2 linked regions of the Microbispora sp. ZYX-F-249 genome follow. The protein of the gene in region 1 binds, or shares a complex with, the protein of each later gene. Links are inferred from orthologs where the notes say so. Each region holds a gene or a part of one and is shown in the gene's direction. Other genes may lie near its edges. The genes, in order: uvrB and pcrA.

The links.
Region 2: the proteins of uvrB (region 1) and pcrA are in contact, whole or in part, in a crystal structure (PDB 7EGT), measured with the Thermus thermophilus proteins. The link is inferred for Microbispora sp. ZYX-F-249 from one-to-one orthologs. Residues at the interface, in WP_096411307.1 of Thermus thermophilus: Glu23, Leu25, Arg26, Asp27, Gly28, Glu29, Arg30, Phe31, Arg55, Glu326, Asp327, Phe328, Glu379, Ser382, Gln383, His398, Gly400, Arg401; in WP_096412145.1 of Thermus thermophilus: His654, Arg656, Phe657, Gln666, Asp668, Glu669, Lys680, Arg681, Leu682, Ser683, Lys685, Tyr686, Ala687.

The regions. Positions count from the first base shown.
Region 1 is NZ_JBDJAW010000018.1:87,216-93,432, forward strand. The notes cover bases 1,962-4,950. They hold uvrB (excinuclease ABC subunit UvrB), read left to right. Parts: upstream 1,962-2,394; coding sequence 2,395-4,506; downstream 4,507-4,950. Other genes in these bases: AAH991_RS22040 (hypothetical protein), read right to left, coding at 1,962-2,168; AAH991_RS22050 (hypothetical protein), read left to right, coding at 4,781-4,950. Also shown: AAH991_RS22030 (inositol monophosphatase family protein), read right to left, coding at 1-493; AAH991_RS22035 (hypothetical protein), read right to left, coding at 466-1,119; more of AAH991_RS22040, read right to left, coding at 1,116-1,961; more of AAH991_RS22050, read left to right, coding at 4,951-5,332; AAH991_RS22055 (DUF4126 domain-containing protein), read left to right, coding at 5,554-6,159; AAH991_RS22060 (Uma2 family endonuclease), read right to left, coding at 6,208-6,217. UniProt on the Escherichia coli protein: The UvrABC repair system catalyzes the recognition and processing of DNA lesions. A damage recognition complex composed of 2 UvrA and 2 UvrB subunits scans DNA for abnormalities.
Region 2 is NZ_JBDJAW010000006.1:158,401-164,590, reverse strand. What follows is about bases 2,066-5,027. They hold pcrA (DNA helicase PcrA), read left to right. Parts: upstream 2,066-2,390; coding sequence 2,391-4,664; downstream 4,665-5,027. Other genes in these bases: AAH991_RS10325 (hypothetical protein), read right to left, coding at 4,904-5,027; AAH991_RS10335 (PIG-L deacetylase family protein), read right to left, coding at 2,066-2,341. Also shown: AAH991_RS10345 (sensor histidine kinase), read right to left, coding at 1-950; AAH991_RS10340 (hypothetical protein), read right to left, coding at 960-1,454; more of AAH991_RS10335, read right to left, coding at 1,607-2,065; more of AAH991_RS10325, read right to left, coding at 5,028-5,806; AAH991_RS10320 (MarR family transcriptional regulator), read left to right, coding at 5,980-6,190. UniProt on the Escherichia coli protein: A helicase with DNA-dependent ATPase activity. Unwinds DNA duplexes with 3'-5' polarity. Translocates on single-stranded DNA with 3'-5' polarity. Initiates unwinding more efficiently from a nicked substrate than double-stranded DNA.

The DNA.
Region 1 (6,217 bases):
CCCCGTGGCCCTGCGTCCAGGCCAGCACCGGCCCGTGCGGGAGCTCCCGCGGCGGCGGCCCGGTCAGCGGCCCCGCCGGCCCGCGGGCCCCGGCCCCGGCGACGGCCGACCAGGTGCGGCCGGACAGCGGCTCGTGGACCACCCCGAGCACCGGGCGGCCGCCCGCGCACAGCGCCAGGCCCACGACGTACGCCGGGAGACCGATCGCCACGTTGTTCGTGCCGTCGAGGGGGTCGACGAGCCAGGTCCACCCGCCGTCCGCCAGGTCGCCGTCGTGGACGCCCGACTCCTCGGCCACGATCCGGTGGGTGGGGAACTCGGCCCGGATGCGGTCGAGGATCAGCTTCTCGGCGGCCAGGTCGAGGTCGGTGACGACGTCGCCCGCCCCGCCCTTGGCGTGGACGGCGACCGTTCCCGGCGCGCTGTCGCGCAGCACGGCCCCGGCGGACAGGGCGGCCTCGACGGCTACCCGCCTGGCGTGTTCGAGGTCCACAGGCTCCTCCTGGCCAGCTCGGCGGCACGTGCGGTCTCGGCGTCGTCGAGGCGTTCGCGCCTGACGTGGTGGAGGGGCGTGGCGAGCGGCCCGAGCGACAGGTCGCCCAGGCCCGGCCTGCCGCGGCCGAGCGCCACGGTGGCGGCCTCGCCGTCCTCGGGGATGACACTGCTGTGGAAGGCGCCCGCGGCGAGCGTGTAGGTCTCCCCGGCGCCGAACAGCTCGGCGCGTCCCGGGGCGTACGCGACGGTCCTGGCGGTGGGGCGCACGACGTCCCCCGACGGCGTGCTGACCACCTCGAAGACGCGGTGGGTGGGAGACGCCGAGGTGTCGGTCACGACGGCGTGGACGTTGCGCACCTGGCCGTACAGGACGTGGCTGACCAGGTCCCAGCTGTGGCAGTGGATCTGCGAGGTGGTGCTGCGGGCGCGCCGCGCGGCGGCGGTCCACACGTGCACGCACACCCCGAGGTCGCCCTCGCGGACCAGCGGCAGGCAGAGGAACCCCAGCGGGTGCCGCACGCCCCGCACCCGCGAGCCGCCCGCGGCGATGTCCCCGAGCACGCCGAGAGCCCACTCGCGGGCGTCCCCGCCGGCGAGCGCGCCGAGCACGTCCCGGTACCTCATGGCGCGTACGGGTCCTTGGCGCGCAGCGCCTTGCGGGTGACCTCGACGACGTCCCGGTCGGTGAACGCCTTGGGCAGCGGGAGATCGACGCGGTCGAACAGCCTGCGGACCTCCTCGACGGTCGGCTCCTCGCTCAGCGGCACCGACCGGTATCGGTCGATCGCCACGCGCCGGGCCTGCTCGAAGCTCGTGCGCAGCTCGGTGCCGCAGCTCTCGTAGAAGAACGAGCCGCTGAAGGCGATGATGGCCCGGTTGGGGTCCTCGGACGTCATGATCAGGGCACGGCCCGACATGTCCCAGCGGAAGGTCGTCATGACCGGCGACAGCCCCACCGCGATGTCGAGCAGGCCGTACCGCTGGCGGTACCAGAACGCGGCCAGGACGCTCGCGTACGACTCCTTCCTCGCCCGGTCGGTCGTCCACACCTCGCCGGTGCCGTCGGGCCGGTCCGACAGGGACCTGCGGTAGTGCGCGTAGCTCTCGCACACGGCCTCGTCCGTCGGGTCGATGATCTCCAGGCGGACCGTGAGGTGCCGCTTCTCGCGCCGCGCGGCGGCCACGCACTCGGGCAGCGTGACGGCGCGCATGTAGGTGCCGGTGCCGCCCTTGAACGCCCAGCGGTCGGTGCCCCGCCGCGCGTCCGCGTGCGCCTGTGCGATCTCGTGCTGACTGCCCAGGATGCGGATGACCGCCATGTCCTCGAGGGCCCGGCGGGTGCCCGCGACGAGGTCCTCCAGCTCGTCGAGGCGGTCCAGGCGCTCGGGAAGCCGCGTGAGCACGCCGGAGGTCGCGTGCATGGCCTCCTCGACCGGCTCCTGCCGGGCCCGGTCGCGCAGCAGCGCGGTCGCGACCAGGGCCAGGACGACCAGGGTGGTGCCGCTGACGAGCTGAGACTTCACCTTGTCGGGGATCACGTCGTCGGGCAGCACGCCGAGCACGCCCACGGCCACGGCCAGCACGAGGGCGATGGCGCCGTCGATGTTCTTGGCCGCCCACGCGAGCGACTGGCCGACGGCATTCCGCAACCCCGCCATGGTCAGCCCCGCCATCCCGTCAGTGTCGGCCCCCGGCTTGAATCGTAACGACAGGGTCATGGTCCGGCCAAGCGTTGACCACGGGCGGGCCGCAGGCGTCGCGGGCGAGGAGCGGAGCGGGTATCGGGACCGGAATTGTCGGTCGCCGCGCGTAGGTTATGGAGGTGAACCGGAGCGGGCGGAGCGCACCTGCATGCCGCCCCGCGCCGGCGGTCGGGGCGAGTGAGGAGCTGAGCGGGCGATGACATCCATGATGGACCTGAAGCGCAAGGTCGCGCCCTTCGAGGTCGTCACCGACATGACGCCGTCCGGCGACCAGCCCACGGCGATCGCGGAGCTGGAGCGCCGGGTCAGGGCCGGGGAGAAGGACAGCGTCCTGCTCGGCGCGACCGGCACCGGCAAGACCGCGACGGTCGCCTGGCTGATCGAGCGGGTGCAGCGCCCGACGCTGGTCATGCAGCCGAACAAGACGCTCGCCGCCCAGTTCGCCAACGAGCTGCGCGAGATGCTGCCGAACAACGCGGTCGAGTATTTCGTGTCGTACTACGACTACTACCAGCCCGAGGCGTACGTCCCGCAGAGCGACACCTACATCGAGAAGGACTCCTCGATCAACGAGGAGGTCGAGCGGCTGCGTCACTCGGCGACCTGGTCGCTGGTGTCGCGCCGCGACGTGGTGGTGGTCGCCTCCGTCTCCTGCATCTACGGCCTGGGCACGCCGCAGGAGTACGTCGACCGGATGGTCGGGCTCAAGGTCGGCCAGCAGATCGAGCGCGACCAGCTGCTGCGGCGGCTGGTCGACATGCAGTACACCCGCAACGACCTGGCCTTCACCCGGGGCACGTTCCGGGTGCGCGGCGACACGGTCGAGGTCATCCCGGTCTACCAGGAGCTGGCCGTCCGCATCGAGATGTTCGGCGACGAGATCGAGAAGCTGGCGACGCTGCACCCGCTGACCGGTGAGGTCGTCGGCGAGGACGACGAGCTGCACATCTTCCCCGCCTCCCACTACGTGGCAGGACCCGAGCGGATGGAGCGGGCCATCGCCGGCATCGAGGCGGAGCTCGCCGAGCGGCTCGCCGACCTGGAGCGGCAGGGCAAGCTGCTGGAGGCCCAGCGGCTGCGCATGCGCACCACCTACGACATCGAGATGATGCGGCAGGTCGGCACCTGCGCCGGGATCGAGAACTACTCGCGGCACATCGACGGCCGCGCGGCGGGCACCGCGCCGCACACGCTGCTCGACTTCTTCCCCGACGACTTCCTGCTGGTGCTGGACGAGTCGCACCAGACCGTCCCCCAGATCGGCGCGATGTACGAGGGAGACGCCTCGCGCAAGCGGACGCTGGTCGACCACGGGTTCCGCCTGCCGTCGGCGATGGACAACCGCCCGCTCAAGTGGGAGGAGTTCCTGGAGCGCATCGGCCAGACCGTCTACCTGTCCGCGACGCCCGGGCCGTACGAGCTGGGCCGCAGCAAGGGCGAGGTGGTGGAGCAGGTCATCCGCCCCACCGGCCTGGTGGACCCGGAGGTGATCATCAAGCCCACCAAGGGGCAGATCGACGACCTCATGGAGGAGATCCGCGCCCGGGCGGAGCGGGACGAGCGGGTCCTGGTCACCACCCTGACCAAGAAGATGGCCGAGGACCTCACCGACTACCTGCTCGACAACGGCATCCGGGTCCGCTACCTGCACAGCGAGGTCGACACGCTGCGCCGCATCGAGCTGCTGCGCGAGCTGCGCCTGGGTGAGTTCGACGTGCTCGTCGGCATCAACCTGCTGCGTGAGGGTCTCGACCTGCCCGAGGTGTCGCTGGTGGCGATCCTCGACGCCGACAAGGAGGGCTTCCTGCGCTCGGAGACCTCGCTCATCCAGACGATCGGCCGCGCGGCCCGAAACGTGTCCGGCCAGGTCCACATGTACGCCGACAAGATCACGCCCAGCATGGAGCGGGCGATCGAGGAGACCAACCGGCGCCGGGCCAAGCAGATCGCCTACAACGAGGCGCACGGCATCGACCCGCAGCCGCTGCGCAAGAAGATCGCCGACATCCTGGACAGCCTCGTCCGCGAGGACGCCGACACCGCGCAGCTTCTCGGCGGCGCCGGGCGTCAGCAGTCGCGCGGCAAGTCGCCGGTGCCGGGTCTCGCGTCCCGGGGCGCGGGCCAGCACGCGAAGGCGATCGCGGGGGAGATGCCCCGCGCCCAGCTCGAGTCGCTGATCGAGTCGCTGACCGAGCAGATGCACACCGCCGCGGCCGATCTGCAGTTCGAGGTGGCGGCCCGGCTGCGCGACGAGATCAAGGAGCTCAAGCGGGAGGTCCGCGACATGCGCGAGGCCGGCGTGAAATGACGGCGTGACGGGCGGCCGAATCCAAGCTCGGCCGGTTCTCGAGGAATGTGCGCTGAAATCGTCGGTGTGTGAAGTGCGGGAATTCTGTCGTTCCGACAACGCGGTGGAAATGCCGCCGGCTGCGAGGAGATGGGCGGGGGCGTAGGCTCCGAACGGGTTGACCTGGGCCGTTACGGGGAAGGCATTCGCTGGCGCGTGAATCCACGCGTCATTGGAGTAGCTCGATTGGGGCGGCTCCGAGCGGGCTAATCCTTTGTGACAAATCGGGGAAATCATGCGTTCGACGACCAACGCGTCAGGGCCTGCCGTTCGCCTCGCACTCGCCGCCGGGTCGGTGGCCGCGCTCCTCGCCGCGTGCGGCGAGGCTCCGGCGCACTCGTCCGCGGCGGAGCCGGTGAACCGGCCGGTCACGTTCGCCTCGGCCTCCGCCGAACCCTCCGTGACGCCCGCACCGTTGTCGTCGCCGTCGCCCGGCCCGTCGGCGACGCCGAGCGACTTCGTCGGCTGCCGGGACGGCGACTGCGAGGCGCGGGTGCGTGTGGGGGACAGCATCCCCATCGACCCGGCGCTGGGCGTGGACGAGATCTCCGTGGTGGGCCTGCGGGGAGACGCCGCCAGAATCGCCTTCACCGGCACCTCCACGGTCGTCGACGGCGCGAACACCAGCATCAGCCGGAGCTGTTACAACGACCGCTGCCGGGTCCGAGGGGCGTTGACGATCAGCACGAGCAGGCCGGGCCGCATCGGCGACGTCGGACTGCGGCTCACCCGCGTGGAGGGCGACAGCGCCCTGTTGGTGCTGCGGCCGGCCGGTGAAGAGCAGTGACTCCGCGGGTTCCCAGGGGCGATCCACGCGGGCCCGGCGGATCGACGAGGGTTTCGCCACGGCATAGACGTCCCGGCCGCCCGCGCCTGACACGGTGGGCGCCCGTCACGTGCCGGCAGAGGTGTCGGGGACGCGATTCGCGGTAGTGGGCGGGGACACGGAGCCGGGGCCGTCCGTTGACGGGAAGGCGGGATCGTCCCGCCGGCCGGAGGAGGTTGCCGATGTTCGCGGCGCTCACCGGGCTCGGGCTGTCGACCGCGGCCGGGCTCAACGCGTACATCCCGTTGCTGCTCGTCGGCGTGCTCGCGCGGCTCACCGACGCCGTACGGCTGCCGCACGAGTACGCCTGGCTGTCCGACACCTGGGTCCTCGCGATCATCGCCGTGCTGCTGGTCGCCGAGTTCGTGCTCGACAAGGTGCCGGTGGTCGACCACGTCAACGACATGATCCAGACGGCGGTGCGGCCCGCAGCGGGCGGCGTGGTGTTCAGCGCCACCGCCGCGGCGGAGCGGCTGGACGAGTCGGCATGGATGGCCGAACACCCGGCGGTCGGCTGGGTGCTGGGGATCGCGGTCGCCCTCGCCGTACACGTGATCAAGGCCACCGCGCGGCCGGTGGTGAACGCCACCACGGCGGGTGTGGGCGCGCCGGTCGTCAGCACGGCCGAAGACGTGGGCTCGCTCGGCATGAGCCTGATCGCGATCTTCCTGCCCGTCCTGGTGGTGGTGGCGCTGGCCGTGCTGGCGTTCATGGCCTGGCGGCTCATCCGCAGGGTGCGGCGCTACCGGGCGGCCCGCCGCACCCGTGCCGCCGCGTCGCCCGGCTGACGGCGGGGCACGGCACCCGCGTCTCGCGCCGACGCCGCACAGGCCGGATCAGCCGAGG
Region 2 (6,190 bases), on another replicon or contig:
GCGGTACGGATCATCGCGAGCTCGATCTCCGGGGGCAGGCGGCGTCGCGGGCCACGGATGTCGAGCGTGCACTCCCTGCCCGTGGCCTCCCGGAACTCCTCCGCGAGCGCGTCCAGCGCGGCGGGGAGCGGCGGGGCGTCGTCCCGTAGCGCCGCGACGGCCCTGCGGGCCTCCTCCAGGCCGTTCTTGGCCAGCTCGCGGGCGCGTTCGACCCGGTCGAGCGCCTCCTCGGACCGCTCGGCTCGCAGCAGCAGCCGGGCGCCCTCCAGATGCACGATCTGCGCGGACAGGGAGTGCGCGAGGATGTCGTGGATCTCCCTGGCGATCCTGGCGCGTTCGGCCAGCACGGCCTCGCCCGCCTGCGCGGCGGTCGCGGCCCTGCGCTGCCTGATCGCGTAGGCGACCGTGAAGACCACGCAGAGCGACACGCCCAGGCTGACGCCGCGATCGGCCGGTCCGGCGGGAGCCACGGGTGACATGACGCCCATGGTGACCGCCCCGAGCCCCGCCAGGGCGAGCAGCAGGATCGGCAGCGACCGGCTGAGCGGATGCCGCACAGCCGCCGCTCCGGTCGCGAACATGACCACGGCGACGGCCGGGCTGCCACCCTTCGAGATCGCGTCGAGGACGAGGGCCGGCACGATGACGAGGCCGAGAAGAACGGCCTGCACGCGACCCGTGTCCCGGCGGCGCGGGAGCACGGCCGGCCACAGCCGGAGCACGATCATCGTGGCCAGGACGACGGCGATGGCGGCGGTCAGCACGGTGACGGCGAGCCGCTCGCCCGTCGGGCCGAATCCCGGCGCGGTGGTCGCCTGCCCGCCGATCAGCATCGCGGTGACCGCCGCCAGCAGGCACCCGCCGGCGATCGCGTTCCTGCGGTGGGCCTCCGAGCCTCCCCGGCTCCCGTCCGGGTGGCCGGGAGGGTGTGAGCGGTCACGTCTGAGCACGTCCCGACGTTAGCGGGCCGCCTGGAGACCGGGGACGGCGGTGCCGGGCAGGGCGCTCGCCCGGCGGGCGACCATGAGGAACTGCACGCCGAGGGTCACCCCGATGAACAGGAGCACGGAGCCCTGGGACGAGGCCACGCCGAGGACGGCGGTCAGGAAGATCATCGCGACCCGGACGGCGATGGAACCCACCCACGCGAGCAGCGTCATGACGGTGCCCTGCGACCACGCCACGCCGTGCTGGTCGAGCCAGACGCGGGTGGTCGCCGCCCGCAGCGCGCCGAGACCCGCGGCCACGAGGAGCCCCGCGGCGAGCAGGGCGACGGCGAGCACCGGGTGGAGGGGGTCGATGAGCTTGTCCCCGTCGGCGGCGAGCCCGGCCAGGACCATGGCCGCGGCGATGATCAGGCCGGCGCGCCTGGCGGCGGGGCGCGGCGTCATCTGCCGATAGATCACGAGGGCGACCGCGGCGAGGGCGATGACGATGATCTGGGCTGTCTGCATGCGTAAGACGGTAGGAAGAGCGGCCGCGGAGCGGATCGGCGCCAGGGTGGAAAGCGGGGGTGGAAAGCGGGGGTGGAGAGCAGGGCGGGCAGGACCGGAAAAGCGGCCGATCTCCACCCCCGGGTGGACGCGGGGCGCCGGGGTGAGGGTGTTCAGGCGGTGACGACCCGCTGGAACGCCTCCGCGTACGAGCCCTCGGGGAGGCCCGCGGCGGCGGCGTGGCCGGCGAGCCAGCCCTTGACCATGCCGTCGAGGTCGGGGATGTGCGCGGTCTGGCTCTCGTGCGCGCGCAGCGCCGCGATTTTGCGGTCCACGGTGGAGGTGACGTCGACGTAGTGGTTGACGGTCATCCCGCCGGTGAGCCACACCTCGCGGACGGTCCAGGCCTCGAGCCCCTCGTCGGCCAGCAGTTCGGGGAAGGCGTACGGGTTGCGCGCGTCGGGGTAGACCGCGTCGAGGGTGGCGCCGCCGACCGCGCGGTGGTCGGGATGGCTGGGGCCGAGCCGTTCGTAGTTCCGGTCGGGGCTCGAGGTGACGACCAGGTCGGGCCGCACCTGGCGGATCACCCGGGTGATGTCCCGCCGCAGACCGAGCGTCTGCTCGACCGTGCCGTCCTGGTAGCCCAGGAAGCGCAGGTCGCCGACGCCCACGCACTTGGCCGCGGCGGTCTGCTCGGCGCGGCGCAGCGCCGCCATGCCGCCGTTGTCCACCGCCCGGTCGAATCCGCCCGCGTCGCCATCCGTGACCAGGCAGTACACGACCTCCGCGCCGGAGTCGGTCAGTCTGGCGACCGTTCCCGCGCCACCGAAGTCGATGTCGTCGGGGTGCGCGACGACCACCAGGACCTTCTTGATTTCCGCCTCGTCCAGCACGAGCAGCCTCCTCATGGTGTGGCACATCACCTTAAACGTGACTTGCCGGGCGAGTGGGCCCCGGATGTCGGTGCGCGGCCATAACCTAAGGAGGGTGTCCACCCGAGCCGCCACTCATCCATTGCTCGACGGCCTCAACCCGCAGCAGCGGGACGCCGTCACCCACCAGGGCAGTCCGCTGCTGATCGTCGCCGGGGCCGGCTCCGGGAAGACCAGGGTGCTGACGCACCGCGTCGCGTACCTGCTGGCGGAGCGCGGCGTCCAGCCGGGGGAGATCCTCGCGATCACCTTCACCAACAAGGCCGCCCGCGAGATGAAGGAGCGGGTCGACAAGCTCGTCGGGCCGCGGTCCAGGGCCATGTGGGTCATGACGTTCCACAGCGCCTGCGTGCGGATCCTGCGGCGCGAGGCGAAGCGGCTGGGCTTCACCTCCAGCTTCTCGATCTACGACCAGGCCGACTCCCAGCGGCTCATGGCGATGGTGTGCCGCGAGCTCGACCTCGACCCCAAGCGCTACCCGCCGCGCTCCTTCTCCGCGCAGGTCAGCAACTTCAAGAACGAGCTGATCGACTACGAGACGGCGGCCGACCGGGCCTCGACCCATCTGGAGCGCACGCTCGCGGAGGCGTACCGCACCTACCAGCGGCGGCTCACCGAGGCCGGCGCGATGGACTTCGACGACCTGATCATGCTGACGGTCACGCTGTTCCAGCTCTTCCCCGAGGTGGCCGAGCACTACCGGCGGCGGTTCCGGCACGTGATGGTCGACGAGTACCAGGACACCAACCACGCGCAGTACATGCTGATCCGCGAGCTGGTCGGGCGGCCCGAGGTGCGCACCGCCGACGGCGACGTGGTGCGGGAGGGCGTCGAGCCCTCGGAGCTGGTGGTCGTCGGCGACGCCGATCAGTCGATCTACGCCTTCCGCGGTGCGACGATCCGCAACATCCTGGAGTTCGAGCGCGACTACCCGGACGCGCGGACGATCCTGCTGGAGCAGAACTACCGCTCCACGCAGACGATCCTGAACGCCGCCAACTCGGTCATCTCCCGCAACGAGGGCCGCAAGCCGAAGAACCTGTGGTCCGACCAGGGCGCGGGGCCGAAGATCATCGGATACGTCGCCGACAACGAGCACGACGAGGCCATGTTCGTCGCGCAGGAGGTCGACCGGCTGAGCGACGACCACGGGGTCACCCCCGGCGACGTGGCGATCTTCTACCGCACCAACGCCGCGTCCCGGGTGTTCGAGGAGATCTTCATCCGCACCGGCCTGCCGTACAAGGTCGTGGGCGGGGTGCGGTTCTACGAGCGCAAGGAGGTCAAGGACCTGCTCGCCTACCTGCGGGTCCTGGCCAACCCGAACGACACGGTGTCGCTGCGGCGCATCCTCAACGTGCCCAAGCGCGGCATCGGCGACCGCGCCGAGGCGATGGTGGAGGCGTTCGCCAACCGCGAGCGCATCGGCTTCTGGGAGGCGCTGCGCCGGGCCGACGAGGCGCCGGGGGTGGCCACCCGCTCGCTCAACGCGATCCGCGACTTCGTCACCCTGCTGGACGAGCTGCGCGCCAAGGAGCTTCCGCTGTCGGACCTGGCGGAGGAGGTGCTGAGCGCCACCGGCTACCGGACGGAGCTGGAGACCTCGGGCGACCCGCAGGACGAGAGCCGGCTGGAGAACCTCAACGAGCTGATCTCGGTGGCCGCCGAGTTCGAGGAGGCCAACCCGGAGGGCACGCTCGTCGACTTCCTGGAGCAGGTCTCGCTGGTCGCCGACGCCGACCAGATCCCCGACGGCGACGACCACGGCGGGGTGGTCACGCTGATGACCCTGCACACCGCCAAGGGCCTGGAGTTCCCCGTGGTGTTCCTCACGGGCATGGAGGACGGGGTCTTCCCGCACATGCGCTCGCTGAACGACCCGAAGGAGCTGGAGGAGGAGCGCAGGCTGGCGTACGTCGGCATCACCCGGGCCAAGCAGCGGCTCTACCTGTCGAGGTCCGCGGTCCGCTCGGCGTGGGGCGCGCCGTCGTTCAACCCCGCCTCGCGCTTCCTGTCGGAGGTGCCGGGCGACCTGGTCGACTGGCGCGGCGACCCGGGCAAGACCGCCTGGTCCGCCGCGACCTCCCGCCCGGCCGCCCGTACGGCTCCCGCGCAGAAGACCGGCGGCCGGCAGGTGCCGAACCTGTCGCCGGGCGACCGGGTCACCCACGACACCTTCGGGCTCGGCACGGTGGTGGCGGTGGACGGCCAGGCCGAGAAGACGCGCGTGAAGATCGATTTCGGTAGCGAGGGCGAGAAGACCCTGCTGCTCGCCTACGCCCCGATCGACAAGCTCTGATCATGCGCTGACCTGTTTTCCGCGCTCGCCGCGGGCGCTGCCGGAGTCCCCGGCGGTCGCCGCCTGACCGGTGGACGCGTCGCCGGCGGTCGCCGCCCGGAAGACGTGGGCGGCGGGGCGGAAACGGAACGGCCGGCCCCGGGTGTGATCACTGTGTCATCACCCGGGACCGGCCGCCTCTGACCTTCGCCTCGCGGGGGTCGGTCCGCGCGGCGGTCACCCGTGCCCGATCGTGCGGATCAGTTGGGCAGGATGACCGGGCCCTGCGTGTCCGGCAGCTCGCTGTCGAGGTCGCTCAGGTTGGCCACCTGGCTCCTCGGCGGCGCCTTGACCGTGACCTTCTTGCCCCAACCGGCGAACGTGGTGACGTCGGACAGGGTGAAGGTGACGGACTTGCCCTCGGTCTTCGCCTTCAGGTCGGCGGTGGCCGAGACGCGGCGGACGAGCTGGTCGGAGCCGACCCACAGCTTCCAGGACACCACGGTCTTGGAGGGGTTGGTCCCCAGGCCGGCGAGGCCGTACTTCAGGCCCGGGCTGACCTTCATCAGCTGCCCCAGGGTGATGGTGCCGCGGTAGAGCGTGGTCTTCGCGCCGTTGACGCTGCCGCCCGGCCCCTTGGCCTTGGTGGTCGCGAGGACCGTCTTGAGGCTGCGCCAGTCCGCGGCGTTGAAGTACCCGCCCCCGCTCAGCGTGGGGTCCAGCCGCACACCGGGCACCCGCAGCCAGGTCTTGCCCTCCGGGAGCAGGTCCGCGTAGATGCCGCCGGAGTAGTAGGCGGTCCTGCCGATGACGACCGTGCGGACGGGGTCCTCCGCGCCCTTCAGGTCCTCGTCCTCGTCCTTCAGCAGGTCGCTGTACTTGACCTTCTGCGTGCTGTCGGCCGCGGCGATGCCGGACCGGCCGAAGGCGTAGCCGCCGTTCGAGGTGACCTTGATGGCCGGGATGCCGAGGACGCTCATCGTGCTCGTGGAGACGTACCGCACGCCGTGTCCGGCGACGAACTGCTTGCGGAGCGCCGCGACCGGGTCTGCGGCGGGGGTCGGCGCCTGCGCCGAGGTCTGAGCCTGCGCGGGGGCGGCGACGGCGGGCGCCACGAGGGCGGCCGTCGCGGCGCACGCCAGCGCCATGATTGCTCGCTTCAAAGTGATTCCTCCCGTAAGTGCCCTCAAGATCGAGAGGGCAGCCCGGAAATCTTCGCGGCTCGTGATCACAAAAGAGTTACGAAAATCCACATTTCCTGTGAGTTTTCAGCTAGTGGGCCGGTATGCGGGCTGATTATTATTTCGCCGCGAAATGTTCGTAGCGAAAGGACACCATGGAGGAGAACACGGCGGTCGAGGAGATATCCCGGCTCTACCCCGCCGTCCACCGGCGTCTGCGCACGTCCGGTCGCCTGCTTCCGGGCCGTGACCTGACCGCCCGGATGGTGTCGGTCCTGCGTCACCTGGTGTCGTACGGGCCGCTCACCGTGGGCGACCTGGCGGGGCGGCTGCGCCTGTCGCGGGCCGCGACCACCGAACTCCTCG